Regions from separate parts of the Exiguobacterium sp. BMC-KP genome, predicted to be linked through region 2. Evidence: a T-box and tRNA genes for the amino acid it is inferred to sense, from the RefSeq annotation. Region 2 holds a T-box; the other holds one or more tRNA genes.
The links. The T-box of region 2 lies ahead of ADM98_RS13655 (valine--tRNA ligase). A T-box ahead of a tRNA ligase gene usually reads a tRNA of that ligase, here a tRNA-Val.

Region 1 (7,514 bases), on a different contig from region 2:
AGTAGCGTACGTGTCACTTTGGGAATGGATTTTCAGTATGGGTAGCATCTGCTGGATCGGTGAGATGATTCGTTTTCGGAATCGCTCCGAGTCTAAGTCAGGCGCAGCAGAACAGGTTAGTTTTTATTTGATTTTTCTTGTCCTAAGCGGAACGATCGCCTGCGCTTTCCTCTTTGCAAATGAAACGGTTTCTTCATTCATGCGCATCTCTTCATGCATTTTGTTATGGTGTGGTGTTTCATTACGGCTGTGGGGAATTCTTCACTTAAAACAGCAGTTTACGCGACATGTCGTCGTGGCATCTGGTGATCAGCTCGTCAGTAGCGGTCCCTATCGCTTTTTACGGCACCCGTTATACAGTGGATTGTTGTTGATTACGATGAGCTTTCCCCTTTTCACCGGTCAGTCCGGACTATTCATTCTTTCTGGACTTTTGATGTTCTTTTTCTTGCTCTACCGGATTCGAATCGAGGAAGCGATGTTAACGAAAGGTTTTGGACCTGCCTATACGGTATGGGCCGCAAAACGAAAACGATTGATTCCATTCATCTATTAAAGGAGAAGTGATTCATTTGAAGAAACGCGCAATCGTCATTGGAGCCGGTCTTGCCGGTATGTCTGCTGCCATTCGTTTAGCTGGAGATGGTTATGCAGTCACGATGCTTGAAAAGAATGCGAACGTTGGTGGGAAACTGAATCAACGTAGTGGAAAAGGATTTACTTTCGATACTGGTCCTTCCATCTTAACGATGCCTTGGGTACTGGAACAACTCTTCTCAAGCGTACATCGGAACTTAGATGATTACTTAGAAATCGAACGCATCGAGCCACAATGGCGCACATTTTTTGAGGATGGAACAAAAATCGATGTCAAAGGTGATTTACCTGGAATGCTTGAAGAAGTCGAGCACGTCTCGTCACGTGCTGATTTCGTCGAACTGTTCCGCTACTCAAAGCAAATGTATGATTTGTGCCTCGACAGTTTTTATAAGTACAGCCTTGAAGATTTAAAGGACTTAAAAAAATATCATACAATGTCTGATTTGTTGAAGATGGATCCGATGAATACCGTTGCAACCGGTACGAAAAAACATCTCAATGATCCGTATCTTGAACAACTGTTCAACTATATGGTCATGTATGTTGGTTCCAACCCTTATCAGGCACCTGCAGTCTTCAATCAGATGATTTACGTTCAAATGGGGCTTGGTATCTACTATGTTAAAGGTGGCATGTATCAAATCGCACGTGCCATGAAACGTTTACTCGATGAACTCCGTGTTACGGTCCATCTCAACTCACCAGTGGAACAAATCGTCCTTGAAAATAAAAAAGCCGTTGGTGTCCTATCGAACGGAACCTTCCATGCAGCAGACATCGTCGTCTCAAACCTTGAGGTCATTCCAACTTACGAACGGATCGTACCCGAGAAAAAAGCCCGGAAGCAGGCTAAAAAGTTACAAGCATCGTTCGCACCATCCGTCTCCGGACTCGTATTACTACTCGGTGTGAACCGTGAGTACAGCGGGCTAGCGCATCATAATTTCTTTTTCTCAGAAAATCCAGAGCGTGAATTCGCTCAAATGTTCAAAGAAGGAACACCACCTGAAGATCCGACGATTTATGTCGGTGTTTCCTCGAAATCCGACGCTTCTCAAGCTCCTGAAGGGAAAGATAATTTATTCGTCTTAACACACGTCCCTCCTTTAACACTTCAAAAAGGAGAAGTCGACTGGGATGCCTATCGTGAGGTTGTTCTGGATAAACTGGAACGAATGGGTCTTCACGGTCTTCGGGAATCAATCGAGTTCGAATATCGTTTTACACCGGAAGATTTGAAGGAACTATATGGTCCAAACGGTGGATCGATTTATGGAGTAGCAGCTGATCGAAAGAAAAACGGTGGGTTCAAAATCCCATCGAAGAGTGACTTATATGAAGGACTTTATTTCGTCGGTGGTTCTACACATCCAGGGGGCGGTGTCCCGATGGTTACTTTGTCCGGTCAATTAACAGCGGACTTGATTCGCAAGCATGAAGGCGCTGTTCCTACGACTTAATATTTCTTCAATCAAAAAAGAGATGGAACTGATACAATCATCAGTTCCATCTCTTTTTCACTTCGTATTATTCCAAAGTGGTACGACGCGAATACTCACTTCAACCCCTGATTCTACCTCCATTCGGCACACGGCCGGCATCGGTAAAGACTTCCAAAACGTGTAATCAAAAGTTGAGTCAAATGTCTCTAAGAGCAACACCATGATATTGCCATGTGTACCAAAGACCAACGTCTCTTCCGGATACTTCTTCACCAGTTCGTCGATGAATTGCCGAATTCGCAGCGCCCCTTCTTCATTCGTCTCGCCACCGTACGGATTTACGTTCGGATGTTTCCATACATACGTGACGGCTTCTTGAAAATCATCCAGTTCCCCTGGCGCTAACAACCGCTCTCGTAACGCTTCTTCCTCGATGATCGATCTTTGACGATCCATAGCAAGCGGCGCAATCGTCTCGATCGCGCGTAGATACGGACTGCTGTAGAACCGGTCAATCGGTATCCCTTGAAACGTCTCAAGTAGACGTTTTGCATCTGCTTGTCCTTTGTCAGAAAGTGGACGTGTCCGTTCCTCTGGTGAGTACGTCGAATGGGCGTGCCTTACAAAATAGAGTGTCGTCATGGTTGAAGCTCCCCCTTATTATTGCATCCAGCGGTAGCCGATGCCGCGAACCGTTTCAAGATGTTGTTCGATCGGAAAATCGGCAACACGCAATTTTTCTCTTAAATGTCTAATATGCGAGTCAATCGTTCGTTCTTCGACAGACGCTTCCACTCCCCATAGCAATGTCGTTAATTGATCGCGTGTCCATATGCGTCTTGGCGAATCCAGAAAAACGCCTAACAACTCGAATTCTGTTTTCGTCAACGAAATTGTTTGTTGTAAGTAGCTACAACGATATCCTTTCCGATCATAGGATAGACCATCATATCGTTGCTGCAATAAAACTTCCATCCGTCCAATCAGTTCCCCTTCTTGAATCGGTTTTGATACGTAATCATTCGCCCCGACTTCTCGCGTCCGGATGATGTCCTCTCGCTGATTTCGTGCCGTTACCATTAAAATCGGAACGTTAGAATGTTCTCGAATGAGACGGCAACATGTCCAACCGTCCATCTCTGGCATCATGACATCGAGTAAAATCAGATCGAATATATTTTGACGACAGAGATCAAACGCTTGTTGCGCAGAATCCACAAGCTGACACGTATATCCATACGGTTGAATGTATAATTTCAGTAGTTCAAGCATTCTCGGTTCATCATCTACGATTAATACATGCGGCATTTTATTTCTCCTTCCACTGCAGTGTAACTTGTGTTCCTTGTCCAAGTTGACTCTTGATGATCAACTCTGCTCCATGTGCCTGCGCAATGGCTTCAACGATCGATAGTCCAATACCTGTTCCTCCATGCTTTCGAGAACGAGACGCTTCCGTTCGATAGAGTCGTTTCGTTACATGAGGCAAGGATTCTGCAGCTATCCCTTCTCCTGTATCTTCGATTTGAATGAAAGCACCTGCTTCATTGACACCATAACGAACGATGATTTTCCCAGACGAAGTATGTCGACGCGCATTTTCGATGATATTCATGATCATCTGACGTAGCTGCTGCGCATCACCCATCACTTGTAATCGCTCACCTTCTATCTCGAGCAAAATATTTTCTTGTTCGATGTCCTTACGCACTAACCGGATCACCTGATGAATCAAATCTTCGATATCGATTGGCTTTCGTTCCATCGTAAAAGCATTGGCATCAATCCGCGCTAGCCAAAATAATTGTTCGATCCACTCATTCATTTGCTGACTTTCTTCTCGAATGATTGTGATGTAGCGTTGTTGTTCATCCGGCGTCAACGTTTGACGTTCGAGAATGTCCGCGTAGCCCTTAATATATGTTAAAGGAGTTCGTAATTCGTGGGATACGCTTGTTAAAAATTCGGAGCGTTCCCGATTCAAAAAATCGAGATCCTGTTTTAATTGTTGAATGGAACGCGCCAATTGTCCCAGTTCATCTTGCCGATCAATCGGCAACTCTCCTCCTTCTCCATCCAAGAGACGCGCCGTCGCGTCTTCCATCTGAATCAACGGACGTGAAATAAGACGGGTCGTCCAAATACTTGCTGCACCTGCTAATAAAAGTGCCAGTAGACCGACTTGGAAAAATTGCTGTTTCAAAGGATCAAGAACGTGATCCACTATTTTTTTAGAAGCGAACATAAACACATGACCACGATGTTCTCCCTCAATGGTAATCGGACTGTCCGTCATTAAAAAATTTCGCATCGTTACGACTTTACCTTGTTGACGATAATCAAAATCTGTATGTTCTAATACACTTTTCATTTCACGCGTTAAAAGACGTGACGCTTCAAGTTGTTTCCCACTCGCATCTGTGATGACTACCGTAAACGACGAGTTTGCTTCCATCATGTTGACATGTTGCATCGTTGCTTGATTATACGAATCGACAAGTACATCACGATGTGTATTTCCGCGGTTCAGCAACCCATCGACTACTTCTTGTGTCCGCGTTTGAGATAACTGATAATACAATGTTCCGAACAGCACACTGCCGCAAATTAAAAATGCCGCAAGAACGATTCCTCCGACCGAGTATGAAATACGACGCATGATGTTTCCTCCTTTTCCTCTCTCATTTAGTATAGCGAAGAAAAGCGTCATGAACGCAGGCGGGCAAAACTGTCACCTCGTCTGCACACGATTTGCACAAATGCTGGGTATAGTAAAAAAGACTTGAGATTTCAGGAGGAATGAAGGATGAAAAAATCATGGACGTTAACAGCTCTCGCTCTTAGTTCCACGCTTTGGCTCGGTGCTTGTGGATCCGATTCAAGTAATGATGGAAGTACGGGTAATTCACATGACATGTCTCACGGAGATATGATGCATTCAAGTGACGGAAAACTACCATCCGGTTTAAAAGAAGCAAGTACTCCGACTTATCCGAAAGGAAGTGACGTCACGTTGACGACGGATCATATGGACGGTATGAACGGAGCAAAAGCAACCATTGCTGGAGCTTACGATACTGTTGTGTATGCAATCAGTTACAAACCAACCGATGGTGGGAAAACAGTGAAAAATCACAAATGGGTCATTCAAGAAGAACTTGATCCAGTACCAACTAAGCCATTACAAGTTGGTGATGAAACAACCGTCAAATCAGATCATATGAAAGGCATGGATGGTGCGAAAGCAACGATTGATGAAGTAAAAGAGACGACAGTCTACATGGTAGACTATACACCGACTGATGGTGGTGATCCGGTCAAGAATCATAAATGGGTCACAGAAGATGAGTTGAAGAAGTAATAAAAAAAGCCCGCTTTTCCATTAAAGGAAAAGCGGGCTTTCGGTATGATTCTGACTGGGCTCGAACCAGCGACCTCTACCCTGTCAAGGTAGCGCTCTCCCAGCTGAGCTACAGAATCATGTTTGCAGTACGTTATGTACTTGCTAGGACATGTATTAATATATCAAGAAACTAAAAGGCTGACAAGTGTTTTTCGAAAAAAAAAAAAAAAGAAAAAAAGAAAAAAAGAAAAAAAGAAAATGGAGGAATCAAACCCCGCTTCCTCCATTTTGAATGACTTATAGGAATGTTGAGACTTGATCGATTGGTAAGCGTAACGCTGGACGTTTTTTCGCATCTTCGACCGCTTTACCTACAGCAATCAACATGACTGGTACGTACCGTGATTCTGTGATAAACGTTTCCGCAAAACGCTGATGATCGAATCCACCCATTGCGAGTGTTGATAATCCACGCGCTTCTGCAGCAAGCATCAACTGCATCGCAGCAAGGCTCGCATTCGACATCGCTGCATCGCGCCCGTATGCTTCGCTTTGGTAAGCACCCTCTACTTGCGCCTTGATTGAATCGAATAAATCCTCTGTCATACCGCCTGCTTCTACTGCTGGACCATAGACTGGATTATAGTTTCGATTCGCTTGAACGTCTCCCAAAATCGCGATGACTACTGAAGCTGAAGTAATAGCTGGCTGATTATAAGCAATCGGCGCAAGTTGTTGTTTTGCTTCTTCTGAATGGAAAACGGTAAAGTGCCAGTGTTGTAGATTCCAAGCACTCGGCGCTGCTGTCGTCCATTCTAATAGTTCTTCTACTTCCTGTTTTGAAAGTTTGAACGTTTCGTCGTAATGACGAACAGAACGTCGTTCAGTTAAGACACGCATTGTATCAAGTGTTGCTTGTGTCATGTATGAATCCCCCTTATCATTATCAGATTACTTAGGTATCGTAGCATGTCTCTTTTTTATTGTCCTGTATCAATACTCGACATTTATAAACTGTTATAAAACAATGATTGACATTAACAAACTGTACTAATACAATAAAAATAAGAAAATTGTCATTGCGTTTTATTTTGAAGGAGGAAAAACACATGGAACAGCCCCTTTATCAAGAAGCATCTGCTGAGTTTTATCGTGAACTTCCCGTAAAGACGTGTGCCCATTGCGGAAAAGAAATGGATGAGCAATGTGAATCCTATCAAACGGAATGCAGTGAATGCGCTGTAACAGAACACTAAAAATACTCGAGACAATCACTTATCAAAGTGGTTGTTTTTTTATTTTAGACAGACTATTTCTAATTAAATTGATATTTTTTAGAAAAATCGATTTTCGTCATCTTTTTGTCATCTGTTTGTTACAAACGAAACAGTCAAAATGTTACATTATCTGTATATGATATTTTTTGACAAAAGGAGCGACAGACAACGATGGATCCATTTACCTCAAGCCACGCTAGCGAACTCGGTCCACGACCGCGTACAAAAAAAAGAAAGTTTCTTCCACGGTTTTTCTTACTTCTCACACTCATCTTTCTTGGAGTTGGAGGATATGTTGCGTACCGATACGTTTTTGCACTTGATCAAAAATCGACCACTGCGGGTCAATCCATCACCGAAGTTCCTGTCGTCAGTATGGAAAAAGCACGTGTGGAAAAATGGAATGGTGTGACGAAAAAAGTCGCCTATTTGACGTTTGAGGATGGTCCATCTGCTTTAACGCCGGATTTACTTCGAACATTAGATCAACTTCATACCCGCGCCACTTTCTTTTATCTCGGAACACAGGTAGATGCTTTCCCGAAAGAAGTCAAAGCTGCTGCTAAAGCTGGTCACTACATCGGATTACATGGTGAAACACATGATTACGATACATTGTACGAAAAAGGTAAGTATGTCTCAGAGATGCAAAGTGTTCAGAACAAGATTCATGCATTGACACAATTAACACCTCATTTGACACGACCACCCTACGGTTCAACACCTGGCATTACGAAAAAGATGGCATCTGACATTCATGTATCAGACTTCCGTGTGTGGGACTGGTCAATCGATTCAATGGATTGGTATTACAAAGATAGTGCAAAAGAAGTAGCGAATACGGTCATTCGA
Region 2 (7,514 bases):
GCACTTGGAATCGAATCCGTCATCTTATTCGGTGTTCCGCACGACCACTTAAAAGACGAGCAAGGATCAGGCGCGTTTCACGATCATGGGATCGTTCAAGAAGCGACACGTCTCGTTAAAAAGGTTGCACCGCAGCTAACGGTCATTGCCGACACATGCTTATGTGAGTATACGTCAACGGGTCACTGTGGTGTCGTCGCGGACGGTACGGTCGATAATGATGCATCATTACCGCTCCACGTCAAAACAGCGATCTCACAAGCGCGCGCGGGTGCTGACGTCATCGCTCCATCATCGATGATGGACGGATTCGTCGCAGCGATTCGCCAAGGGTTGGACGAGAACGGCTTCAGCCATATTCCGGTCATGAGCTATGGCGTTAAATATGCATCTGCTTATTATGGTCCATTCCGTGACGCGGCGAACTCGGCACCAGGAGAAGGCGACCGAAAAGGTTATCAAATGGATCCAGCAAACCGTCGTGAAGCGTTCCGCGAAGCAACAGCGGACGTTGATCAAGGAGCGGACTTCATGATCGTCAAACCAGCGCTTGCGTTCATGGACATCATTCGTGATGTGCGCGAACGAATCGATTTACCGATTGTCGCCTATAACGTATCAGGTGAGTATGCCATGGTGAAAGCAGCAGCCTTAAACGGTTGGATCGATGAAGAACGAATCGTCCTTGAGACGATGCTTGGCTTTAAACGAGCAGGCGCTGATTTAATCATCACCTATTTTGCAAAAGACATTTGTCGTTACCTGGAGGGGTCGAAATGAGCTTAATTAACCAGAACTCAAAATCAAAAGCAGCATTCGAGCGGGCACTCCCGCTCATGCCGGGTGGCGTTAACAGTCCGGTTCGTGCTTATAAATCAGTTGGGATGACACCGATCTTTGCAGATCACGCAAAAGGTTCGAAGCTCTATGATATCGATGGGAAAGAGTACATCGATTACGTCTTGTCATGGGGGCCGATGATCCTTGGTCACGCCGATCCAATCGTCACGTCGGCAATCCAAGAACAAGCGACACGTGGGTGGAGTTACGGGACACCAACAGAAATCGAATCAGCGATGGCGGAAGTCGTCATTAGCCGTGTACCATCGGTTGAAGTCGTCCGGATGGTCAACTCAGGTACGGAAGCAACGATGGCAGCACTTCGTCTTGCACGTGGATATACAGGTCGGACGAAAATTCTCAAGTTCGAAGGTTGTTACCATGGTCATGGTGACTCGCTCTTAATCAAAGCAGGTTCAGGTGTCGCGACACTCGGACTACCGGATTCACCAGGGGTTCCAGCACAAATCGCTAGCATGACGTTGACAGTTCCGTACAACGATTTAGACGCTGTCCGGATTGCGTTCGAAAAACACGGCGACGATATCGCTGGTGTCATCGTCGAACCGGCTGCTGGGAACATGGGCTTCGTCCCACCAGAACCAGGATTCCTCGAAGGCTTACGGGAAATCACATCAGAAAACGGTACATTGCTGATCTTTGACGAAGTCATGACTGGTTTCCGTGTCGGCTTCCACTGTGCCCAAGGATACTTCGGTGTCACACCAGATATCACATGTCTCGGAAAAGTCATCGGTGGCGGAATGCCGGTCGGTGCTTACGGCGGACGTCGTGACATCATGGAGCAGATCGCACCACAAGGTCCAATCTATCAAGCGGGTACGTTATCCGGAAATCCACTTGCGATGGCAGCTGGTCTAGCGACATTGACACAGCTGAAACCAGAGCACTACGAAGAGTTCGACCGGAAAGCAGGTCGTCTGTCAGAAGGCTATCTGAATGCTGCAACGAAATATAACATTCCGTTGACGACGAATCGGGCGGGCGCGATGTTTGGTGTCTTCTTCACAGATGAGCGCGTCACGAACTTCGAAAAAGCGAAATCATCGAACCTTGAGATGTTCCGTTCGTATTATCAAAAAATGGCGGCACGTGGAGTCTTCTTGCCACCGTCACAATTCGAAGGTCTGTTCCTGTCGATTGCCCACACGGATGAAGACATCGAGCGGACGATCGAAGCTGTCGAATTGACGTTCAAGGAACTCCAAATCGAATTCGGTCGTTAAGCAGTTCTTGACGATTACTTGAAGTCTCGGCTAAAATAAGTAAAGAAGAAAATGGCAACAGCGATGACGGGAAGAGTAGTCCTGTATTCGTACCGGTATAGAGAACACATCCTTGGCTGAAAGATGTGACGGACGAACAGGAGGAAGGTCACCCCACGAGCTGGTATCGTGAGTCTTACGAGCGATATCCGTCCTCCACACGTTACGTGGCTCGAGGGCATTCGATTTTGGATGAACTAAGGTGGTACCGCGGAAAAAAGCAACGGCTTTCTTTCGTCCTTAGCATAGGACGAGAGAAGCCGTTTTTATTATGGACAAAAAGGGAGCGATCAGGATGCAGGAATTATCAATGCCAACGAAGTATGATCCGCAGGCAACGGAAGAAAAATGGTACGACTTTTGGGTGAAAGGTGACTATTTCAAAGCTGATCAGGATCCAGAGAAAGAGCCATACACGATCGTCATTCCACCACCGAACGTCACAGGGAAATTACATCTCGGTCATGCTTGGGATACGACGTTACAAGACATGTTGACACGGATGAAACGGATGCAAGGGTTCGACGTCCTTTACTTACCAGGAATGGACCATGCTGGTATCGCGACTCAAGCAAAAGTCGAACAAAAATTACGGGCAGAAGGGCAATCACGTCTTGAAATGGGTCGTGAGAAATTCCTCGAGCAATCGTGGGCATGGAAAGAAGAGTACGCCTCAACAATCCGTGCACAATGGGCAAAACTTGGTCTTGGACTCGATTACTCGCGGGAACGCTTCACGCTTGATGAAGGATTGTCAGAAGCGGTTCAAGAAGTCTTCGTTAAACTTTACGAAAAAGGCTTAATCTACCGCGGCGAATATATCGTCAACTGGGACCCAGCAACGAAAACAGCAATCTCAGATATCGAAGTTATCTATAAAGACATCGAAGGTGCCTTCTATCACTTCAGCTATCCACTAACGGACGGTTCAGGTCACGTGGAACTGGCGACGACACGTCCAGAGACGATGCTTGGTGATACAGCAATTGCCGTTAACCCGAAAGATGAGCGTTATGCTCACCTTGTCGGAAAAACGATCACGTTACCAATCGTTGGTCGCGAGATTCCGATTGTTGCTGATGATTATGTCGACATGGAGTTCGGTACAGGCGTCGTGAAAATTACACCAGCCCACGATCCGAACGACTTCGAAGTCGGTAACCGTCACGAGTTACCACGTGTCCTCGTCATGAATGAAGACGGAACGATGAACGAGAACGCAGGTAAATACGAAGGCATGGATCGCTTCGAATGCCGTAAACAAATCGTTGAAGATTTAAAAGCAGCAGGCGTTTTGATTAAAATCGAGCCACACTTACACTCTGTCGGTCACTCGGAACGTTCCGATGCAATCGTTGAGCCCTATCTCTCACTCCAATGGTTCGTTAAAATGGAACCACTGGCACAAAAAGCACTTGAGGAGCAACAAGGACCGGACAAAGTCAATTTCGTTCCACAACGCTTTGAAAACACGTATGTACGCTGGATGGAAAACATCCGTGACTGGTGTGTCAGCCGCCAACTATGGTGGGGACATCGGATTCCGGCTTGGTACCATAAAGAAACGGGCGAAGTCTACGTTGGTAAAGAAGCGCCAACTGACATCGAGAACTGGGAGCAAGACAACGATGTCCTCGATACGTGGTTCTCTTCAGCGCTCTGGCCGTTCTCGACGATGGGTTGGCCGAACACAGACGCAGCGGATTATCAAAAATACTTCCCGACATCGACACTCGTTACGGGTTATGACATCATCGCTTTCTGGGTATCACGGATGATCTTCCAATCGTATGAATTCACGGGACAACGTCCATTCCAAGACGCCTTGATCCACGGATTGATTCGTGATTCGGAAGGACGCAAGATGTCGAAATCACTCGGTAACGGGATTGATCCGATGGATGTCATCGAGAAGTACGGTGCTGATTCACTGCGTTGGTTCTTAACGACAGGATCGACACCAGGAAACGACCTTCGCTTCTACTGGGAAAAAATCGAAGCAACATGGAACTTCTCGAACAAATTGTGGAACGCTAGCCGTTTTGCTTTGATGAACATGGATGGTCTAACGTTTGATCAGATTGATTTAACAGGTGAGAAATCACTAGCAGACAAGTGGATCCTGACACGCTTACAGACAACGATCGATGACGTGACACGTCTGTCGGATAAATACGAGTTTGGTGAAGCAGGACGTATTCTTTACCACTTCATTTGGGAAGATTTCTGTAACTGGTACATCGAAATGGCGAAGTTACCACTCAACGGGGAAGACGAAGCAGCGAAGCAGACGACACGTTCGGTTCTCGCCTATACGCTCGACCGGATCATGCGCTTGATGCATCCATTTATGCCGTTTATCACGGAAGAAATCTGGCAGCACTTACCGCATGAAGGTGAAACGATCACACGTGCCGCATGGCCAACACGTGATGCGTCACTCGACTTCCCGGAAGCTGTTCCAGCCTTCGAGGCGGTTCAAAACGTTATCCGTTCAGTTCGTAACATCCGCGCTGAAGTCAACGCACCGATGTCGAAACAGATTCAATTATTCATCTCGACGAACGATGCACGCGTTCAAGACGACTTGTCGTCAAACAGCTCGTACTTGCAAAAGTTCACGAATGCGTCTGAACTCCGGATCGAAGAACAGATGCCAGCACCAGAAAAAGCGATGAGTGCAATCGTGACGGGAGCAGAATTATTCATCCCGCTCGCAGACTTGATCAACATCGAGGAAGAAATTGCCCGTTTGAACAAGGAACTCGTCAAATATACGAAAGAAGTCGAACGGGTCGAGAAAAAACTCAACAACCCTGGCTTCGTCGGTAAAGCACCAGCACATGTCATTGATGAAGAAAAAGCGAAGGCACTTGACTACACGGAAAAACGTCAAGCTGTCGAAGCACGCATCAACGAACTCTCACATTAATAACAGCAGTGGCTCAAGTCTCCTTGAGCCACTTTTTTTAAAGGAGCGAACAGCATGAGGACGCGAGAAGATGTATTGGATTGGTTATCGAGTTTACTAGCATTCGGTGTCAAACCGGGTCTTGAACGGATGCAGGCGATGCTACTGGAATTACAGATTGACCCGGACGCGATTCCAACGATTCATGTCGCCGGCACGAACGGGAAAGGATCGACGGTTGCGTTCTTACGTGAGATGGGGATTGCGGAAGGATTGCGGATTGGGACATTTACGTCGCCGTACATCATTCAGTTTGAGGAACGGATTATGTTAAACGGAGTGCCGATTGCGGAAGACGATCTCGTTGCGGCTGCAATCGCCGTTCAGTCTGCTATTCAGCATATCGATCCGGCACTCGGTACGGTAACTGAGTTCGAAGCATTGACGGGACTTGCCTTCTATTACTTTGATCAGATTCGACCCGACTTTGTCATTTATGAAGTCGGACTCGGTGGTCTGTATGACTCAACGAATGTCTTCACAAAGCCGGTCGCCGCGATCATCACGTCAATTGGACACGACCATCAAGCAATTCTCGGAGATACGCTCCAAGAGATCGCGTTACAAAAGTTCGGCATTATCAAACAAGGGACACCAGTCATCGCCGGGAAACTGCAAGAAGAACTGACGGTACCGTTAATGGCGTATTGCGGCGACCGAAATGCGACATTGAAATGGAGTCAGGAAGCCATCATTCGCTACCGATTAAAAGAGACGGGGACCTGGGCGACATATGATGGGATTCCTGAGACACGTCTTGGTCTAGAAGGCCATCACCAAGTTCATAATGCGGCGAATGCCGTCATCTGTGCGCGACGACTCGGGTGGTCGAAAGCGGCGATCCGAAAAGGACTGCGGGAAGCAAAACATCCGGGGCGATTTGAAATCATCTCGCGTAAGCCACGAATCATTCTCGATGGTGCGCATAATCCGGAAGGGATCACGGCACTTGTTGAACGGTTAAAAGAGGAATCGAAGCCGGTGACATTGCTCTGTTCGATTTTGCGTGACAAAGACCGAGAGGCAATGCTTGCGCAGTTACGTAGCATTACATCAGATATCTATGAGACGACATTTGATTTTCCTAGAGCTCGTACGATAGAGGAGTTACAACAAGATGGTGGAAACGTGACGACAGTTGAAGCGTTCTTCGCTCAATTAAATAAGAAACGGACATATGTCGTGACAGGATCGCTCTATTTCATTAGTGAAGTGCGGCAAATGTACACAAACTCTTTTACAAAATAGGGAAAATGCGATTTCACTCGTTATAATGAAATTGGGGAAGTATAGTCCCGGATTTCAAAGACATGATGAGGAGACGATGAGCGATGAGACAGTGGGTCCGATTGTTAATAGCAAGCTTACTGATTTTTTCAAGCTTTACGTATATACATGAACCGCATTCAAAAGCGGCAACAGGAGAAAAATTCAAGATATTAGAAATTCGCGATGATTGGTCGACGACGAACCGGATTGATCCGGGAACGTCAATTACATCGTTGTCATTGTTAAAAGAACTGAATACAAGTCAATACGAAATCAAGATGATGACGGTCAAAGAGTTAAATGCGTCTCGTTTCCCACTTGATGGTGCATTTGATGCGATCGTTTTTGATCCATCTATTTTTACTGGAACAGACCGTTATTCGATTACAGTATCTGATTCGAAATCCAAACAGCATAATACCAGTAAAATCGAAAATGATATTACAAAGTTAAAAGCGAATGAAATTTTGAAGAACTACATTCAAAAAGGATTACCAGTCTTCTTGCATTCCGATGTGTTAACGCATGAGTCAAGTAACTTTACCGCAATATTTAAGCCAAGTATGACGGCAGGATCTTCGATTGCATATACCGATACAAAGCAAGTCCTTCTGCGTTTACAATCAGAAAAAATCGAGCGACCACGTCTAAGCAAAGTAGCAGTCTCACAAAACGGTCTTTCGTTAACGAAAGTTGATAAATCCGCTCCCGCATCACCCGATAAGGCAATTGATTTCAACTATTCAGTTGATCAATCTTCAGCCAATACACGCGTTCAGTTGTATATTGATTTCAATAGTAATGACCAGTTTGAAGAATCTGAAAAAGTCGATGAAAAACCAGCAACGGTTTCTGGTTCCTTATCTTATCAATTTGATGCACCGAGTTATACAGGACCACGGAACTGGATGATTAAAGTCGTAAGTGAAGACGGACTAATGGATTATAAGATAGGAAGCTTCTTGATGCAGGATCAAGAAGCTAAAGCAAAAATTTTACAAGTCACGCGTTCCGGAACGACCGGTTCAATAAACGGTTTTATGAACTCAGGAACTTTACTAAAACAAGATGGGTTATATGATTTCAATGTAGAAGTCATTTCTGCTGACACGTTTAACAAAACATACTCGACGAAAAATCTCAATACA

Region 1: it encodes a tRNA-Val, which carries the amino acid that the T-box ahead of ADM98_RS13655 (valine--tRNA ligase) is inferred to sense. The anticodon was not compared.

Annotation. Positions count from the first base shown of each region.
Region 1 covers NZ_LGIW01000013.1:143,408-150,921, forward strand. Annotated here, with positions in the region: gene ADM98_RS03570 (methyltransferase family protein) at 11-556, shown strand; gene ADM98_RS03575 (phytoene desaturase family protein) at 573-2,060, shown strand; gene ADM98_RS03580 (histidine phosphatase family protein) at 2,118-2,684, opposite strand; gene ADM98_RS03585 (response regulator transcription factor) at 2,703-3,350, opposite strand; gene ADM98_RS03590 (sensor histidine kinase) at 3,352-4,701, opposite strand; gene ADM98_RS03595 (YdhK family protein) at 4,849-5,403, shown strand; tRNA gene ADM98_RS03600 (tRNA-Val) at 5,450-5,522, opposite strand; gene ADM98_RS03605 (nitroreductase family protein) at 5,683-6,309, opposite strand; gene yhfH (protein YhfH) at 6,495-6,641, shown strand; gene ADM98_RS03610 (polysaccharide deacetylase family protein) at 6,834-7,514, shown strand, end outside.
Region 2 covers NZ_LGIW01000015.1:1,502,617-1,510,130, reverse strand. Annotated here, with positions in the region: gene hemB (porphobilinogen synthase) at 1-780, shown strand, start outside; gene hemL (glutamate-1-semialdehyde 2,1-aminomutase) at 777-2,087, shown strand; T-box leader at 2,142-2,371, shown strand; gene ADM98_RS13655 (valine--tRNA ligase) at 2,422-5,058, shown strand; gene ADM98_RS13650 (bifunctional folylpolyglutamate synthase/dihydrofolate synthase) at 5,113-6,345, shown strand; gene ADM98_RS13645 (DUF5057 domain-containing protein) at 6,429-7,514, shown strand, end outside.